Regions from separate parts of the Asticcacaulis sp. P2_C5 genome, predicted to be linked through region 2. Evidence: predicted binding sites of a transcription regulator. Region 2 holds the regulator's gene; the other holds the start of a gene.
What was found. The regulator LexA, encoded in region 2, represses DNA repair genes until DNA is damaged. The targets are predictions, from matches to a motif close to ATGTTCNCNANNTGTTCT.
Positions count from the first base shown of each region.

Region 1: a site for LexA is predicted at 8,245-8,262, ahead of AC1DXO_RS05210 (YifB family Mg chelatase-like AAA ATPase). Genes of this name have one in related genera too.

Region 1 is NZ_JBFUDU010000002.1:354,216-364,173, forward strand. Features, by position in the region: gene AC1DXO_RS05185 (DUF6603 domain-containing protein) at 1-2,290, shown strand, start outside; gene AC1DXO_RS05190 (hypothetical protein) at 2,617-3,489, shown strand; partial or broken gene AC1DXO_RS05195 (ATP-binding protein) at 3,574-4,226, opposite strand; gene AC1DXO_RS05200 (hypothetical protein) at 4,762-5,061, shown strand; gene AC1DXO_RS05205 (BRO-N domain-containing protein) at 5,587-6,387, shown strand; gene AC1DXO_RS05210 (YifB family Mg chelatase-like AAA ATPase) at 6,597-8,153, opposite strand; gene gshB (glutathione synthase) at 8,347-9,300, opposite strand; gene AC1DXO_RS05220 (YraN family protein) at 9,363-9,752, opposite strand; gene rsmI (16S rRNA (cytidine(1402)-2'-O)-methyltransferase) at 9,749-9,958, opposite strand, start outside.
Region 2 is NZ_JBFUDU010000014.1:73,785-83,742, reverse strand. Features, by position in the region: gene tpiA (triose-phosphate isomerase) at 118-855, opposite strand; gene AC1DXO_RS21785 (peptidylprolyl isomerase) at 1,079-3,088, shown strand; gene trpE (anthranilate synthase component I) at 3,121-4,620, shown strand; gene AC1DXO_RS21775 (hypothetical protein) at 4,621-4,941, opposite strand; gene AC1DXO_RS21770 (anthranilate synthase component II) at 5,097-5,690, shown strand; gene trpD (anthranilate phosphoribosyltransferase) at 5,683-6,711, shown strand; gene trpC (indole-3-glycerol phosphate synthase TrpC) at 6,742-7,536, shown strand; gene lexA (transcriptional repressor LexA) at 7,636-8,337, shown strand; gene AC1DXO_RS21750 (ComEC/Rec2 family competence protein) at 8,471-9,958, opposite strand, start outside.

The DNA of each region.
Region 1 (9,958 bases), on a different contig from region 2:
CCTGGCCAATGTGCATTGGAGCGGCAAGGGCAATGTCCTCGAACCGAATACCGTTTACCGCCTGAACATCGTGACCTCGGCCAACATGGTCGCCAGCGACGGGTCGTTCAACCATCTCCATCAACCGTCGCAGTACGCCCATTTCCAAACCAGCGGCCCGCCAGGTATCAGCAGCCTGTCCGTGCCGATCGGTGGCGACGCCGCCAATTTCGATAGCGGACTGGATGATCTTGCACGTTATGTCAGCCAGACCGTACCGCCGACTGTACCGGCGGAAGGTCAGCCACCATTGTCGCCGCGCCCGGTCTATTGCGGTTACGACGTCAATGTCGAATTCAACGAAGACTATGTCAGCCAGATGTACCGTATGGCCGGCCGCGACCTGGTCCTGTTGCTTTATGATCCGAGCAACCAGCCCGTTCGCGACCTGCGCGGTGCGCTGGCTGTTTCGGATCGTGGCTGGGGCACGACGGCACAGGCATCGTTGTCGGCTACGGATCAGGCCTGGCTGGGCGCCATGGGAACCAGCCCGTGCGTCACGCCCGTTGATACCGCCACCATCCCGCCCGATGAAACCCTCAGCGCGGCCTATGCGGAACTGGCGCCGGATACGCGTTATGAAGCCCGTCTTGTGCCCTCGCTGTTGCACGAGGCGTTCGGCACCTATAGCGCGGGCACTGCGGCCTATGGGCCCGCCGGCCATGTCGGCCGCTGGCAGGTCCATGACCTGAGCACAGGAAACGGGTCGTGGTGGCAGGTGGAAACCGTGCCGAATGGCAACGGCGGACAGCGGATAACCCAGAAAAATGCTATCGGACCAGCAAGCCTGACCGGTTCGTCTGCTGTCTCTGGTGGCACATTGCTGGTGTTGGGCCAGGACATGTCCCTGCCGGCGGCGGAGGTATCTCAACCGGTCAATTGGAGCGACGTTCGGGTCAGCCTCTGGCTGCGAACAGGCGCCGCCCCTGTGGCAGGTGTTGCTTTCCGCTACGACGGCAACCGCTATTACCTGTTCACCCTGGATGGCGCGACGCGCAACCTGATGCGCGTTGACGGCACCGTCATCACGCCGCTGGCGTCGGATATGGTGGCGCATACGCCCAATCAGGACTACCATGTGGTCATCGAAGCTCTTGGGACGTCAATCCGGGTCTATGTCGATGATGTGCGTATTTTCGACGTCAGCGATGGCACAGCCCCGGCCCTGGTATCCGGCAGTATCGCCCTGCTGACCAGCGGTGGTGCCGGCGCGGCCTTCAGCGATATCCAGGCCCACGATTTCAGCCCGTCGGCGCGACCGGTCTACAGCTTCAATTTCGTGACATCGCCCTATCTCAACTTCCACCATCATCTGCACAGTTTCAATGACGGCTGCTGGTTGGGCTCAAGCCTGTCCCCGCCGGGCCTTGGCCAGGCGGCGTTCGATGCTGCGGCGAATAAGAGCGTCAGCAATATAACCGCGCCGGTTAGTGACGCCGAAGCCCTGGCATTCGAGCAGGTGGTGCACGACGTGCTGGGTGCTCAGTCTGATCAGTGTGCCGCCCGGGTCGAAATCCATCGCATCGAGCGCGCGGGCGCGACCGTCGGTCTGCTGGTGCGCGGGCCGCAACCGTTTGGGTTTGGCAGGGCAAGCCTGGACGTCCTGATGTCGACCACGGCGACACCCCGATCGGTCTTTCCGTTAGCAGCCAAGATAGAAGCCGCGAGCGTTGGAGCGGCGACGCCGGTGGCGGAAACCGTTACCGTACTGTGCCGTGAGGCCACAGATCTGACCGGCTGGCGCATTGAGCAGCGACCGGTCACGGCCAATGATCTCGATGACGTGGTTTCGGTGTGGCAGGCCATTTTCACCTTCCCGCCAGGCGGCGTGACGCCGGCCGGGCACCAGGCGCTTGTGTATAGCTGCAGTCCGGATGATGCGCCGGTAACACCGCCGAAGACCGAGGCCTTTTTCCGCGCGATATCCGGACAGCCAGGCACGCTCGCGCTTGTGGGTACCGCGGCAGACCTGAGGCTTGTGAATGCAGTAGGGGAGGTCATCCATGCCCGACGCTTCCTGGTCGACAGCAGTTATGGTCCGCTCACTGGCTGCAAGGTCCTGCGCAAGGCCGACGAAACGGCCTTCATCATTCTGCGCGGCACATCGTTCACGTCCGGCAGTTATCGGCTGCAGATGACCTATGCGCGGGATGCCTCAGGCGTTTTGCCAGGCAGTCCTGTCCTGAGTGAAGCCGGAGATGTCTCGACGGAAACGGTGAGCCTGGATTTTGCCTGGACGCCATTTGGTTAATCGGGGCCCCGGGGTCTTGTCTACTTCGCCGCCAAAGCCGGGTGCATCGGCGTCTCGTCCTGCATCGGGCCGCGGCGACGATACACCAGGGCTTCGGCGACGTGGCGGCGCTGGATAAGGATGTTCCCAACCCGGAGTTTACTTCAATGGCCCAGGTTGGCGAGATGTTCCTGATTCGGATTCCTCCTGTTCCAACAACATCTTGTCAACCGGGAACATCTACCCACAACATATTGAGCCTTTGGTAAGATTCGCGTAAAGAGTGAGTTGCGGTGATTCCATCATCGCGAGTCCGTCCCTTCGGCGGGTTGTTGTTGGAGTTTACGATGAGCGTTGCTGTTTTTCCGGTCGATGTGCATATCCCCAAAGATTCCGTTCTCGACAAGATCGAGGAGAAATACAAAAATTTGGATACTAAAATCCAATGCGGCATGTGCGGCGCGTGGCATAAGACCGGCTGCCTTGTTCAGTTTCGTCGAACGGCCGATTCGCCTATCGAACATGCTGTCATGGGTCACGTGTGCGGACACCGCGAGTTTGGGCAGATCTGGACAGACATCGACACAAGCTACGACGTCGCTTTACGCATCGACGAGAACCGCTCAGAACTGGAAAAACGCTTGGCTGAGTTCCCTGGCGTTGAAGGAAAGTTGCAATCTCTCTTGCCCGGCCTAAAGGAGAGGCGAGCTATTCGCTCGACCTTAGTGGCATATGGCGGCGCGTTTGTGGAACGTTGTGCACATGCCTTCAAAACAGGACAGGATAAAGTTGTCGTGCGGGATAAGACGGGGAACAAAGTGCCTTACCAGCTTAAGGGCGAGCTTTTCTTCCAACAGGATTTTGCCGTGTTAAGGGCAGAAGCGATTCTAGCCCGGATAACAGATGTTAGGGCGGCAGCGGTGAATGCGGCGATTCGTCCGGGGGACATGCGCAGAAAAATGACCCAATTGACGGATGCGCTTGGACGCTTAAGAAACATCGATTGGGAAGCCGAAGACGGTATTGCTGCCCTGAATCCAAGAAATATGCGGGTGGCATTGGCCCATTTTCATCACGACATGTTTGGTCAAACGTTACGGGTCTTTGAAAACGTCTTGGAGTTGAGGCGTCATTCCGACGAAAAATGGTTGAAGTACAAGGACCTTTCGACCTACACCCCCGAATTGGCGGGTTTCGATGACAGGTTATTGCCGAATTAACAACGCACTTGCCGACTTCCGCTACCGATAATCTGTACGGTACCGCTATAACATAGTGCCTGCGTCGCCTCGAAATGCGCCGCGCTACTTCGCAGCCAGGGCCTGGTGCATTGGCGTCTCATCCTGCATCGGACCGCGGCGGCGATAGACCAAGGCTTCGGCGACATGGCGGCGCTGGATAGCGCCCGACTGTTCCAGGTCGGCATGGTGCGCGCCAGGCGTAGGGTCCGCGTCCAGCCGCGCGCCGACAGATTGGATTGCTGGGCGGCCTGGGTCAGCAAGGCCTTGGCCGATGGGTCAAGCGCACAAATCTCTTCCAGGCCGGCACCATGCGCCGTGGCGTTAAGCGCATTGCCGGGCGACAGATCGAGGCGTTCAGCACGTTCGTTTTGGAGATTACGGGCGGTTTCGACTCTGGCGCGGACCTCCTTGGAGCCCTCGGCGGGTGGCGGCAGCGCCATGTCCATGGCCGTGACCGGCGGCACGTCGATCTGCAGGTCGATTCGGTCGATCAATGGACCAGAGACGCGGCCCTGATAGTCCTTCATACAGCGCGGGGCCTTGCCGCAAGCGCCCCTGCCCGCACCACCGTAGCCGCATTTGCACGGATTCATCGCCGTGACCAATTGCACGCGTGCGGGATATTTTATGTGGTGGTTGGCGCGGGCGACGACGATCTCGTTGGTTTCGAGCGGCTGACGCAGCGAATCCAGCGCCTGGGGCGAAAATTCCGGAATTATGTAGCACAGTGCCCCAAATTCTCGATGCTATTCCGGCCCTGATTTTGTAGCCTTACCTCAATAGATCAAGAGGTAAACCATGGAACGCCCTAACACGGTCGCTGGTCTAATGGCCAAGCGGGACGAACTTCACCGGCTCCGTAAAGAGCATGAGAAGGAGGTCCACAAACTCACTTGCGACATCGACCACCTAGACGGCGCAATTGCTTTATTCGACCCTGAGAACACGCCAAGGGCCATCACGCGCTATGTGACGAAGCACAGGGCAAAGAAGGGCAGTGTTACGCCTTTCGTCCTGAGTGCGCTCAGAGAGGCCACAGGGCCGCTACGTCGCAAGAGATCACCAAGGCTTGGGTAGCGGCACGGAAGCTGCGAACAGACGACGCGACGTATGTCATCATACGGAAGCGCATAGGGGCTTGCCTGACCAAGCTAAAGAACCAAGGCGTTGTCACAGGCATGGCTGGGGATGGCGATTTCAAGGGATGGGTGATAGCCTCCTAATCGGATATGGGCTTGTATGGGGGTAGCTATGATTACCGAAGTGATTTGTGGGTTCTTATTTGTCATATCATCCGGTTTACTTTTTAACGAGAGATACCGAGCAAACAAGGTCTTGGTTGTTATAACAGCAATAATCGCTATCATTTCGACATATTTTCTTACCAAGCAAATTGCTATTGATGTTGTTAAACAGTCTATGGCTGAGGCTTCAGAAACGCCGAAAGAGAAACCGATGTCTGATGGTTCAATAACACCGAAAGAGAAACCGCTGACTGAGAACCAGAAAGCTGTTAATGAACTTATCAGAAGATCTCAACAGAATAGATAGGGATCACATACTCTATTATTCGAATACCTTTTATTCGAGAGGTGGCTAAAATTTTACTGAAACGCATATGGACTTGGATAGTCAATCTGTTCGGGGATGACGATGACGACGATGTTGGCGGCGATACCGCTACGCGGATGTTGTATCGTAAACGTAAGTGAGACTGACTCAGTTTCAGTAATGATAGCGTTAACATTGCTTGATATAAAGATTGGTTTATATGCAGATGTCTTTATATCTGCGTAATTTATGAATTATTAACCAACTATTTCTCGGAATATATTGAGATTATACTTATTCACGCTTGAAACATAACGCCGTTCGCATCATAGTCCCAAAGGCCAGAATCAAAAAGAGGCCGAAGGGGTACCAGCCCAACGACCTCAAAGTAGATGATGGCGGTTTAACCCGTCTATGGGGCTTGGGAGCGCGCATCAGCAATTGACGGCACAATGTGTCCGTTCGATTCGGTTGTCAACCTCGCAGACGGTTTGTTTTTGAACGCAACCGACTAACGAGGTTTTCATGCAGTACTCTCTAAAAGTTTTTGAAACAGAAGATCACTTCCAATTCCGAACCATCATCCGTGATGGCGAACCCTGGTTCGTCCTGGCAGATGTATGCCGTGCTTTGGAAATCGCCAACTCTCGCGATGCCGCCAGCAGGCTTGATGAGGATGAAAAGGATGTCGCTAATACCGACACCCTTGGCGGAACGCAACGAGTTGCGATTATAAACGAGTCCGGTCTCTATAGCTTGATCCTAACAAGTCGCAAGGAGAGCGCTAAGCGTTTTAAGCGATGGGTGACCTCGGAAGTGTTACCAACGATACGGAAGACGGGGGGTTATGGCGGCCGCGTGCCCGCCTTCATCAAGCGCTTTAACGCCAACTGGGATCGCGTGGACAACGGGTACTTCTCCGTCATCAACGAACTCGTCATCCGCCTTTGGGGTCGCCTTGAACAAGCTGGCCATGTCATGGCCGACAAAACAATCAACGGAACGGAACTTAGGCCAGATGTCAGTGTCGGGCGTGGGTTTTCGGACTGGTTAAAGAAGAACCACCCGACTGTCTGCAACACCTTCAGTTACTATATTCATTCCACGCCGCAGTGTGACGTGGACGCGAGGCAGTATCCCAGGACCATGTTGCCACTGTTCCTTGAGTATGTGGATGATGTTTGGATTCCTGAACAGGCCGAAAACTACTTTAACTCCCGCGATCCGGCAGCCCTGCCTTACCTCCAGAAGCTATTGCCATCGCCGGATAAACCTAAGCCGGGGATGATGAAACAGCGGACGATGAAGCGCCTCAGCGGTCGTTAAACGTCACCTACTGGCAGCGCTGCCTTTAAGCGGCGTTGCGCTGTCAGTACCCCTTCCATTGACGCGACACCGGATGTCGATACCGGGGATCGGGATTCGGTGACATGTTATCAATTACCGAATTAACTACGGCCTTGCCGACATCCGATACCAATAATCTGTACGCTGTTCGCTATAACGGATGCCGGGCCGTCTCGTGAGGCGCTGTGCTACTTCGCCGCCAGGGCCGGGTGCATCGGCGTCTCGTCCTGCATCGGCCCGCGGCGACGATACACCAGGGCTTCGGCGACGTGACGGCGCTGGATGGCGCCCGATTGCTCCAGATCGGCAATAGTGCGGGCGAGGCGCAAGGTGCGCGTCCAGCCGCGGGCCGACAAGTTGGATTGCTGCGCCGCCTGGGTCAACAGGGCCTTAGCCGATGGGTCAAGGGCACAGATCTCTTCCAGGCCGGCACCATGGGCCGTGGCATTAAGCGCATTGCCCGGCGACAGGTCGAGGCGCTCGGCGCGCTCAGTTTGGAGTTTACGGGCAGCTTCGACGCGGGCGCGGACCTCCCTGGAGCCCTCGGCCGGCGGCGGCAGGGCCATATCCATGGCGGTGACCGGCGGGACGTCGATCTGCAGGTCGATACGGTCGATAAGCGGGCCGGAGACGCGGCCCTGGTAGTCCTTCATACAGCGCGGCGCCTTGCCGCATGCGCCTTTTCCGACGCCGCCATACCCGCACTTGCAAGGATTCATAGCCGTTACCAATTGCACGCGGGACGGGTATTTTATGTGGTGGTTGGCGCGGGCGACGACGATCTCGTTGGTTTCGAGCGGCTGGCGCAGCGAATCCAAGGCCTGGGGCGAGAATTCCGGCAGTTCGTCCAAAAAAAGCACGCCGTTGTGGGCCAGCGACATCTCGCCTGGCTTGGCGCGCGTGCCGCCGCCGGTTAGGGCGGCCATGGAGGCAGAATGATGCGGCGCACGAAACGGCCGTTCATTGGTCAGTTCGCCCTTGGCGATCAGGCCGGCCATCGACCAAATCTGCGAGGTCTCCAACAGTTCGCGGTTGTTGAGCGGCGGCAGGATGCCCGGCAGGCGCTGGGCCAGCATCGACTTGCCCGAACCCGGCGGGCCGACAAACAGCAGGTTATGGCCACCGGCGGCGGCGATTTCCAGCGCGCGTTTGGCGACCTCCTGGCCCTTGACCTCATTGAGATCCATGATCTTGGCAGGCACTGCCCGGTCGCCGCGTTTGGGCGCATCGAGAACGAAATGGCCCTTGAAGTGGTTGATCAGGGCGACCATCGACTTGGGCGCCAGGATGGGGACGTCACCCGCCCAGGCGGCTTCGGGCCCGTTGTCGTACGGGCAAATCAGGCCCATGCCGTAGCTGGACGCCGCAATGGCCGCGGGCAGGGAGCCGGCAACCGGGCCGATGCTTCCGTCCAGCCTCAGTTCGCCGATACAGACATATTTCGCCAGGGCGTCTTCGGGGATGATGCCCATCAGCACCATCAAGGCCAGGGCAATGGGCAGGTCGAAATGTGTGCCTTCCTTGGGCAGGTCGGCCGGCGACAGGTTGACCACGATGCGCTTGCCCGGCAGGGACAGGCCCAGGCCGGCGAAACAGCCGCGCACCCGTTCGCGGCTTTCGGCGACGGCCTTGTCACCCAGGCCGACGACCGAAAAGGCCATCTGTCCGGATGTTGTTACAACCTCGGCCTCGACACGCCGGGCCTCAGCCCCTTCGAAAGCGACGGTGGTGACGTGGGCGGGCATATCTGTTCCGTAAGATCGAGGTTTGGAATATCTAGGTCTGGGGTAGTATGTGGAATTATCCACAAGCTATAGCAGAGATTTAGACAAATCAAGAACAAATGTGGAACAAAGACGCATTGTGTTAAGTTAACCTAGGTAAATTTCCATAACGCCCGATAATTTAACAGATTTATGACTTTACCGCCGGCCAGGGTCAGGCGCGGGACGCCAGTTTCTCATCGATTCGATCCCACAGAATGACCCCGGCGTCGATGCCGTCGAAGGCCTTGAGCTGGACCGCCCCGGTCGGCGAGGTGACATTGATCTCGGTCAGGTAGTCACCGATGACGTCAATGCCCACAAACATAAGCTCTTTTTCCTTGAGCACCGGCTTGAGCCGTTCGCAGATCTCGCGGTCGCGCTCGGTCAGGACCAGAGGTTCGGCGCGGCCGCCAACGCGCAGGTTGGAACGCACGGCGCCCTCTTCCGGCACACGGTTGAGGCCGCCGACGATCTCGCCGTCGATCAGGATAATGCGCTTGTCGCCGGCGCTGACCGCCGGGATAAATTTCTGCAGGATGACGGGTTCGCGGCTGATATTGCCGAACAGCTCGACCAGGGAATCGAGATTGCGGTCGCCGGCCTTCAGCTTGATGATACCATTGCCGGCGGCGCCGTGCAGGGGCTTCAGGATACAGTCGCCATGGCGGCGGAAGAAGTCGTCGAGCGCCTCGTAGTCGGAGCTGATCAGGGTCGGTGGTTGCAGACCTTCGAAACGGGTAGCCAGCAGCTTTTCCGGCGCGTCGCGGACGCTTGTCGGGTTGTTGACGACATAGGTCTTCGGATGCAGGGTTTCGAGGAAATAGGTCGCGGTAATATAGGCAATATCGAAGGGCGGGTCCTGACGCATCAGGATGACGTCGATATCGTCGGCCAGGTCGATCCTTTGGTAGTCGCCGGCCGTGACGTGGTCACCCTTGACGGGCCGGATCGTCACCTTGCGCCCGCGGGCAAAGACGCGCCCGTCCTCCATGCTGAGGTGGCGTGCTTCATAAACCCACAGTTCATGGCCGCGTGCCTGCGCCGCCATCATCAGCAGGAAGGTGGTGTCGGAGGCGATGTTGATCTTTTCGATCGGGTCCATCTGGACGGCGACGCGCAGGGCCATGGTGCGTTCCTTCGGTGTTGCGCTTCATATGGGCGATAGGACGGGGCTGGCAAGCTTTGCCGTCAAAAACGTTCGATTTTCTCAAACGCGTTGAGGCTGTGGCGGGGCCAGCGACCGGGCGCCAGAGTATAGAGATCGATCGACAGATCGAGCTTGCGCAAGGCCGGGCGGCTCTGTTGCAGGGCCAGGCCGGCCTGCCACAGGCGGTCCTGCTGGACGGTCGAGACCGATTCGACGGCATTTTCGTGCAGCTGGCGCTGCTTGACCTCGACCACGACGAGGCGGGTGCCTTTGCGGGCCAGGATATCGATCTCGCCCTGCGGCGTTTTCAGGCGAAACCCCAGGATGCGATAGCCTTTCAGCATCAGGTGGATCAGGGCGATATATTCGGCGAACCGGCCGCGGTTGCGCGCTTTTCGTCCGCGATCCTGGCGGTTCGTCGATCGCTTCACCTGTCTTTACCTTTGAGCTCCAGCGCCTTCTGATAGATCAGCTTACGCGGCAGGCCGAAGACGCCGGCCAGTTGCTGGGCGGCATCGGACGGCGAATAGTGTTCCAGGGCCAGGCGCAGGGCGTCCTCGAGATTGTCGGCGGACGGTGCGGCCTCGGTTGGTGGCGCGACGACGATGACGATCTCACCCTTAGGTTCGGCGAGGGC
Region 2 (9,958 bases):
CGGGCACAGTTGCGGTCGCCCTTAGCACTGTCACCGCGACTTGGCCATAGGGTTTGGAATTGCCTGACAGATTTATGGTGTGCGACGCCGATTACAAGGCCTCCGTTAACAAGAGCCTCAGTCGCCGGCGGCGATGATCGGCACGAACTCTTCGACGGTCAGCGACGCGCCGCCGACAAGAGCACCGCCCACGCCGGGCAGTTTCAGCAGATGCGCGGCGTTGGACGGCTTCACCGAGCCGCCATAGAGAATGTTTGGCGTCACATCGGTAAAGCGCTTCGCCAGACAGTCGCGGATCAGGGCGATCGCTTCGATGATCTGCTCATCCGAGGCCGTCAGTCCGGTGCCGATGGCCCAGACGGGTTCATACGAGACGTGAAAGGCCTGTCCCGCCAGGCTGTCCGGCAGACTGTCCGCCAGTTGACGGGTGAGAACAGCGATCGTCTGTCCCGCTTTTCTCTGGTCCAGGGTTTCCCCGATACAGACGATGGGCGTCAGGCCGGCGCGCAAAGCGGCGCCCACCTTGCGGCCCACCAGTTCGCAGGGCTCCAAATGCCCGTGGCGGCGTTCCGAATGGCCCAGAATGACCATGCCGGCGCCGCAATCGCGCAACATGGCGGCGGAAATGTCGCCGGTATAGGCGCCGGCATCCATATGATGACAATCCTGACCGCCCAGGATGATGCCGGAGCCTTCAACGGCGCTTGCCATCGCGGCAAGCAAGGTGGCGGGCGGGAAAAGCGCGACCTGCGCGTGGTGACCGCTGGCGGTCTGGGCAATAGTTCGGGCTACCGGAAGCGAGGCGCTGACGCCATTCATCTTCCAGTTAGCCGCGATCAGAGGGCGTTGTGGCATTACGTTCTGTTCTGGCTGTTTTTATGTGGCAGGCCCTGCAACCCCTCCCCATCTTTGGGGTAATCGGTTGCGGCGCTGCGAAAAACCATAGACCGGGAAACAAGGGCAAGCCAAGCAAAAAGCTTGAAACATGCAAATTCCCTTTGTAACAGCCTTATTCGTGCCTTAAGAGGGTGCACATTACGATGCCCGCAGCGGCGTCCTGACTGGGTGAAACAGATACATGATCAGCATCTTACGTGAGTTTACGAAGTCGTGGGCCTTCAAGGTCCTGATGGTGGTCCTGGTCGGATCCTTCATTGGATTCGGCGGCAAGTCGGTCTTTGGCGGCGACATGTTTGCCACCTTGTTCAATAACCAGAACGCCGTCGTCACCGCCGACAAGCGCATGATCACGCGCAGCGACTTCAAGATGGAATACGACCGCCTGCACCAGCAGTACGAGCGCCAGGGCAACAACTTCACCAACGAAGAGTTTGTCGAAGCCGGGCAGCATACCATCATGCTGAAGAAGATGACGGACGATGCCGCCTTCTCGGCCTGGCTGGACAAGATAGGCGTCAAGCCATCTGCCAAGCTGCTGGTCAGCAAGCTGGCGGCCATTCCTCAGTTCCTCAGCAGTGTCACGGGCCGTTTCGACCAGGAAACCTATCAAAAGGCCCTGGCCGGCGCGGGTTTTGCCGTCAAGGGCTTCGAGGCCCAGGAAAGCGACCTGATCGCCCAGCAACAGTATATGCATGCCGCCAAGGCCGGCCTGAAGCCGCCGCGTATCTTCGCCACGGCAGACACCGCACTCACCCTGCAATCGCGCGACGCCACAGTCTTTACATTGACGCCCCGGGACGTACCGCCACCTGCGCTGCCTACCGACGCGCAGCTGATAACCTATTACAACAGCCTGAAGGACAAGATATCGCGTCCGGAAATCCGCATGGCTACAGTCGTCATGTTCGCGCCGCAACAATATATGAAGGACATTGCCGTCGACGACGCTGAACTGCGCAAGGCCTATGAGGCCCAGCACGATACCCTGGTGACGCCCGAAACCCGCACCTTCGTTCAGTTGACCGCGCCCGACACGGGCACGGCCCAAAAGGTGGCCGCCGACCTGAAGGCCGGCCAGACGCCCGAAGCTGTCGCCAAGAAATACAAGGCGACACTGATCCCCTATAGCCTGCAGCCCAAGACGGCGATTGCCGACACCAAGGTCGGGGACGCAGCTTTTGCCCTGACGACCGGTCAGGTTTCTGATCCGATCCAGGGCAATCTGGGCATCGCTGTCGTCAAGATGGGTGAGATCAAGATCGGCTCCGCCCAGTCGTTCGAGAGCGTCCGTGAGAGCCTGGCCAACGCCTACAGGGCTGACAAGGCCGCCGACAAGGTCCACGACGTCAGCACCGCCTTCTACGAAGCCCTGCAAAAGGGTGAGGATTTCGACGCCACGGCCGCCCGCCTGGGCCTTCAGGTCGCCCCCCTTCCGCCAGTGACGGTGGACGGCAAGGTGATCAATCCAGAAACCGGCCAGCCGATCGTCGATCCGCGCACCGGCCAGCCTGCCGACTATTCCGCCTATGCGCCCTTGCTCAAGGCCGTCTTCGATCTGCAAAAGGCCGGCAGCGCGTCCGAGGTCCAGTCCCTGGGCCAGGGCGTCTATTTTGCCGTCAAGCTGGTAAACATCTCCCCCGCCGGCCCGCCGCCGATCGAGCAGATTCGCCCGCAACTCGTCTTCAACTGGCAGGCCGACCAAGTCCTCGATGCGCTGACCGCCAAGGCCGACGAAGCCCGTGCGCGCCTCGCCAAGGGTGAAGCCGTGGCGGCCGTGGCGGCAAGCTACAAGGCCACGGTTCAAACCTATAACGGCCTGACTCCCGAAACCGCCCAACAACAGAAACTGTCGCGCCCTCTCGCGGCACGTCTGTTCGGCATTCAGGCGGGCGACGTTTTCGTGGCCCAAACGGGTCAGCTGGAATTCCAGGTCGGAAAACTGGACACGATCCATCAGGGCACGCCGGCTGAGGCCAATGACCGCAGTCCGATGATTCAGGGCCAGTTGGGCGACATGGTCGCCTCGGACCTCATGGACCTGTCCAACCGCGGCGCGGCCAAGGTCATCAAGCCGAAGAGCAATATCAACGCCGTTTTGGAAGTCCTCAATGTCGACCCGCCCGCGGCCGACGCCAAGGGAGACGGCAGCAAGAAGGATAGCGGCAAGGCCGGTAAAGCCAAGTCGTGACGAGTTTGGGCCAAGATCTTAAGAGTCTGGGAATGACAGCCGTCGCGCAGAGTAATTTCGAAAAGGCTTATGACGCCGGACAGCCGCAGATCGTCTGGCGCAAGCTGATCGATGACCTGGAAACACCGGTGTCGGCCTATCTGAAGCTGGCGCGCGACAAGCCCTATGCCTTTCTCTTCGAGTCGGTCGAAGGCGGCGCACTGTCCGGACGCTATTCCATACTCACACTCAATCCGGATCTGGTGTGGCGCTGTTTCGGCAATCGCGCCGAGATTTCGTACGGCGATGCCATAACCAACGCGTTATATACGGCCGAAAGCGAACCGACCCTCACCTCCCTGCGGGCGCTCGTCGCCGCCAACCGCATGGCGATCCCTGAAGGGCTGCCGCCGATGGTGTCCGGCCTGTTCGGCGTCTTCGGTTACGACATGGTGCGATTGATCGAACCACTGGGCGAAGCCAATCCCGATCCTTTAAGCCTGCCCGACGCCGTTGTGGTCCGCCCCAGTGTGATTTGCGTGTTCGACAACGTGGCGCACGAGATTCTACTGGCCAGCCCGGTCTGGCCGGACGGTCAACGCGCCCAGGACGCCTATAGCACGGCCTGCAACCGTCTGGACGCCGTCGAGGCCGACCTGCGTGTTCCGCTGTCGGCTCAGCCGACACCGCGTGACCACAGCCAGGATCCGTTGATGTCGCCGACCTCGCCGTTCGATTATGGCGCGATGGTCGAGAAGTCGAAGGAATATATCGCTGCCGGCGACATCTTCCAGGTCGTGCCCAGTCATCGTTTCGAAGCGCCCTATAACCTCGACCCGTTTGCCTTCTATCGCTCTTTGCGCCGCCATAACCCGTCACCCTACCTGTTTTACCTCAATTTTGGCAATTTCCAGTTGGCCGGGTCTTCGCCGGAAATCCTGGTACGGGTGCGCGACGGCAAGCTGACTATTCGTCCGATCGCAGGCACGCGTCCGCGGGGCAAGACGGTTGCTGAAGACAAGGCGCTCGAAGCCGAATTGCTGGCCGACCCCAAGGAATTGTCAGAGCACCTGATGCTGCTCGACCTGGGCCGCAATGATGTCGGACGTGTCGCCAAGCCGGCCAGTGTACGGGTGACCGAGAAGTTCACCATCGAACGCTACAGCCACGTCATGCACATCGTGTCGAATGTCGAAGGTGATGCGCCCGCCGATCTCGATCCGGTCGACGCCCTGCTGGCGGCCTTACCCGCCGGCACCCTGTCCGGCGCGCCCAAGGTTCGGGCCATGGAGATCATCGACGAACTGGAATCGGTCAAGCGTGGCGTCGCCTATGCCGGCGGTGTGGGCTATATTTCCAGCGCCGGTTCGGTCGATGTCTGTATCGTGTTGCGCACGGCCCTGTTCAAGGATCGCATGATTTACGTTCAGGCGGGCGCCGGCGTGGTGGCCGACAGCGTGCCGAAGACCGAGTATGAGGAGACCTGCCACAAGGCTGGCGCCCTCATCAAGGCCGCCCAGGACGCCTGGCGCTACGTCTACCACAAGAACTGATCATCGACCCTTTTCGGTTCCGGCCATCACAGCGGTGGCTGCCGGTGCTTCGACGGAACTGCCCGACAATTCAAAATCGGCGGTCGGCGCGCTGACCGCTGCCGCAGCGGGTGTGCTTGGCCTGGCCGGGACCTTCTGAGGTTCGCCGCCGGCAATTGTCGCCAACAGGGCGCCCGACAGAGCCAGTCCCGCAATGGCCGCCAGGGGCAAGGCGCCGTTTCGACGGCGGTTAGCTCCGATCGACAACAGGTCCATGGCGTGGCTCAGGCGGCCGTCGCGCTCTTCATCGTCTGAAAGCGGGGTCCGGGTTACGTTGGGCATCAGGTCTGACCATATAAGCTTTGAGAATCGCGGCCAGCAATTGGCCCGATACGGCTTTAACCCGGCAAGCCTTAACCAATCTTAACCATGCTGCGAAATCTTATGGCTTGGAAACTGCTGACCCTTTGCTTAAATAGGCGCTTCGGAGGCGCTCCATGATCCTGGTTATCGATAATTACGACAGCTTTACCTACAACCTCGTCCATTACCTGGCCGAGCTGGGGGCCGAAACCAAGGTCTATCGCAATGACGCGCTCAGCGTACAGGACGCCCTGGCCCTGGCGCCCAAGGCGATTCTGTTGTCGCCCGGGCCTTGCGCGCCGGACCAGGCCGGCATCTGCCTGCCCCTGCTGCGCGCCGCCCCCGAAGACATGCCGGTCCTGGGCGTTTGTCTAGGCCATCAGGCGATCGGCCAGGCCTATGGCGGCGATGTCATTCGCGCCAAGACCTTGATGCACGGCAAGACGTCTCTGATCCACCACAACAATGTCGGCATATTCAAAGACTTGCCTAATCCATTTACAGCGACACGTTATCATTCTCTGGCCATCAAAAAAGAAACCCTGCCGGCCGATCTGGAAGTGACCGCCTGGACCGAGGACGGTGAGATCATGGGCGTCCAGCACAAGACGCGGCCGATTCACGGCGTGCAATTCCATCCCGAATCGATCGCTACCGAAGGCGGCCATCAGTTGCTGGCCAACTTCCTGGCCTTGGCCGGAATCGAAAGCCAGAACCTCTATGTCTGACGCCTTCAAGCCGCTGCTGGCGCGTCTGGCCGACGGCGCTACGTTGGATGGCGACGATGCCGAATCCTTCTTTTCCGCCTGCCTGCGCGGCGAACCCACGCCGGCGCAGGTCGCCGCGGCGGTGACCGCCATCCGGCTGCGCGGCGAAACGGTCGGTGAAATTGCCGCCTGTGCCCGCGCCATGCGCCAGGCGGCGATCAAGCTGGATCACCCCTATGATGTGGTCGATGTCTGCGGTACCGGCGGCGACGGCCTGCATACCTTCAACATTTCGACAGCGGTTGGCTTTGTGGCGGCCGGCGGCGGGCTGAAGGTCGCCAAGCACGGCAATCGCGCCATCACCTCGAAGTCCGGCACAGCTGATGTCCTGGCAGCACTGGGCGTCAATATCGAAGCGACCCTGGAGCAGCAAAAGCGCGCCCTGGATGAGGCCGGAATCTGTTTCCTGTTCGCCCAGGCGCACCACGGCGCCATGCGCCACGTGTCACCGATTCGCCAGCAACTGGGCTTCCGGACGATTTTCAATTTGCTGGGGCCGCTCAGCAATCCAGCCGGCGCCCGCCGCCAGGTCGTCGGCGTCCCCTCATCGCGTTTCGTCGAACCCATAGCCCAGGCCCTGGGCGCCCTTGGGGCGACCCACGCCTGGTCGGTGCACGGCTCGGGCATGGATGAACTGACGACGACGGGTGAAACCGAGGTCGCGGAATGGCGCGACGGCCAGGTGCGGCTGTTCCGTATCACGCCGGAGGCGGTTGGCTTGCCGCGCGCGGACCTGGCCGATCTGGTCGGTGGCGCCCCGGACTACAACGCCGCGGCCCTGCGCGCCTTGCTGGACGGCGAGACCGGTGCCTATCGCGATATCGTCCTGCTCAATGCGGCGGCGGCCTTCCTGGTTGGCGACAAGGTCGAAACCCTGCGCGACGGCATCGCCCTGGCGGCGGAGGTTATCGACAAGGGCCAGGCCAAACGCGCCCTGGAGACGCTCGTCGCAGTCACGGCTGTTGGGTCGCCTTCACTGTAAAAACATTCTTGGGACGCCGGAGACACGGGCATGGTTGATATTCTGGAACGCATCGCGACCTACAAGCGCGAGGACGTTGCCCAACGCCGTAGTGCGACGACGCTGGACGAGCTCGAATCACAGATTGAGACGATCGGCGCGCCGCGTGGTTTTGCCCGCGCCCTGGTCACCAACCAGAAACCTCAGAGTCTCTCGCTGATCGCCGAGATCAAGAAGGCCAGTCCATCGAAGGGCCTGATTCGCGAAGATTTCGATCCGGCATTCCTGGCGCATTGTTATGAAGCCGGCGGCGCGTCCTGTCTGTCGATTCTCACCGACCACCCCAGCTTCCTGGGCCACGAATCACACTTCCAGGCCGCACGCTCGGCCGTCTCCCTGCCCTGTATCCGCAAGGAATTTCTGGTCGATGTCTGGCAGGTGACCGAATCAAGAGCCTTGGGCGCGGATGCGATTCTGGTCATTATGGCGATGATCGACGACGCCCTGGCGGAGGATTTGATCAGTGCCGCCCATCACTACGGCATGGACGCATTGGTTGAAGTCCACGACGCCGACGAGATGATGCGCGCACTTAAGCTAAATTCCAAGCTTATCGGTATAAACAACCGTAATCTCAGGGATTTTAATGTCGATCTGGCGGTGACCGAAGCCCTGTCCGGCATGGTTGCCGCTGACCACATACTGGTGGCGGAAAGCGGCATCTTTACACCGTTAGACGTTCAGCGGTTGGCTGCTACCGGCGCAACGGCGATGCTGGTCGGAGAAAGCCTTATGCGTCAAGGTGATGTGACGGCGGCGACGAAAAATCTCCTGGCCGCAGCCTGAGATTAACTTGACTTTAATCCGGAACACATACAGAACATCTTCATCAAGTTCATGATTTGTCCCGGCCAACGGGGCAGGTGAACCACAGGGTGTTCGGCCATGCTGACGACGAAACAACGCGAACTGCTCATGTTTATCCATGAGCGCATCAAGGAAGCCGGCGTTTCGCCCTCGTTCGACGAGATGAAGGAAGCGCTGGATCTGGCATCGAAATCGGGCATCCATCGCCTGATAACGGCGCTGGAGGAACGCGGTTTCATTCGCAGGCTCGCCCATCGGGCTCGGGCCCTGGAAGTTATCAAGCTGCCCGATCAGGCGACGACCTCCGCCCCACCGCGCGGCCGCCAGGCCTTTGTGCCGCAGGTGGTTGAAGGGACGCGACCGACACCGGAAGCCCCCAAGGCGGTCAATGACGACACGCGCGAACTACCCTTGCTGGGCAAAATCGCGGCGGGCGGACCGATCGAAGCCATCGGCACAGAGCGCGACCGCATTCGCGTACCGGAAAACATGCTGGGCGCGGGGGAGCACTATATCCTCGAAATCGACGGCGATTCGATGATCAATGCCGGCATCCTGAACGGCGACTACGTCGTCATCAAGAAGACCGAGACGGCCCAGTCGGGTGAGATCGTGGTCGCGCTGGTCGATGATCATACGGCGACGCTCAAGCGCCTGCGCAAGAAGGGCGCGTCGATCGCCCTGGAAGCGGCCAATCCGGCCTATAAAACCCAGATCTACAATGATGCGCAAGTGAAGGTGCAAGGGCGACTTGTTGGCCTCATGCGCCGCTACCACTAACCTCTGACCCGGTCCGGTGGCCTGCAAATGCCCGTCTTCCTGCGCGCGCTTGCTCATGTACTTGAGTACACTTCGCTTCACGTGCTCGAAAGCCAGACATTTTCGGCTCACCGTGCCGGGCCAGCCGCGCTTTTCAATTTTCGCCGTCCTCGCTTTCCGAGATTGAAGACCAGTAACGATGACCGCGTAGCGGCTGGGCGGCCTTGATCGCCCAGCCGTTTTGCGTTCGCGTCAGTTCGAGCGCGCCCAGGCGTCTGAAATCCCCGGCGCTGATGTGATTGATGCCGGCACAGGCCTGCGGCCAGTCACCGACTGGATTGCGCAGCACGACCAGACCACTCGACCTGCACATTTCGGCCAGGCGGTCGGGTTTGGGCGGCTTGTTGCTGAACCAGAAGGCAACCTTGACCTGGTTTTCTGACGTCGGGATACAGCCATAGCCCTTGCACAGGTAGTTTCTGGCACGTTCAGTATCGTCAAGCGCGTCCAGGCCATAATGGCGCGTCCATTGCTCAAAGCCATACTGGCGCACCTTAGGGCGCAGGACATAGGCGCCATGGGCGGTGCGGATTGCGGCATTGCCGCCCTGCGGATCGATCCAGACGTCAGGCGCCGGCAAGCGCGGCCACCACAGGATAGCACTGGCGATGACGACACCAGCCCAGCGCAAACGCCCTCGCACCAGACATGTCCACAGGACGCCCAGAAGGGCCGCCGGCAGGACAAGTGGCGGCGCGGATGGCCAGGTGATCACGGCGTGCGGCAGGCCGGCGGTCAGGGCGGCCACGCGCTCGATCAGCCATAGTCCGGCAGCCGATATGCGCAGAAATATCCAGCCGACGGGTGTACCGGCCAGGACGGTGCCGACAGCCAGGCATGGCATGACGATAAAGCCCGTAATCGGGGCTTCGAACAGGTTGGACACCAGGCTGTAGACGGAGATACGGTTGAAATAGGCTATGGCCAGGGGCAAGGTGGCAAAAGTGGCGACCAGCGAGATGACCACAGACAAGCGCACACCCTGGACAGAGGTCTGTATCGCCCTCACCCACCACGGCACGCTGAGCTCTCTTATCTCAGATTCGTGGATTTCGTAGACCGCCAGCAAGGCCGCCGTCGCGGCAAACGACATCTGGAAACCTGGTTGAATAACCGCTTCGGGCGTGGTGAGCAGGATCGCCATGGCAGCCATGGCGAGGCCGCGCAGGCTGATGGCCTGACGATCGAACAGAATGGCGGCAAAGGCGACGCAGGCAACAATCGCAGCGCGGATAGCCGGCGCAGGCATGCCCGAGATGGACAGGTACAGCAGAATACAGACGAGGCTTATGGCGGCTGCCAGTTTCTTGATCGGAAAACTCAGGGCAAAGGCGGGAACCAAGGCCATAAGCCAGCGCAAGCCAAAGAAGACAAAGCCACCGACAACGGCCATGTGCACGCCAGATATGGAGAGGATATGGGCCAGGCCGGAATCGCGCATAGTGTCGATCAAGGCGGCTGGGACCAGGGCCTGATGGCCGGTGACCAGGGCCGCCGCGAAGCCGCCGAGTTCCGGATTATGAGCGAAACCCGGCGCAATCTGGTGCGATATCGCCTGGGTGAGATGCCAGCGGGCGCGATT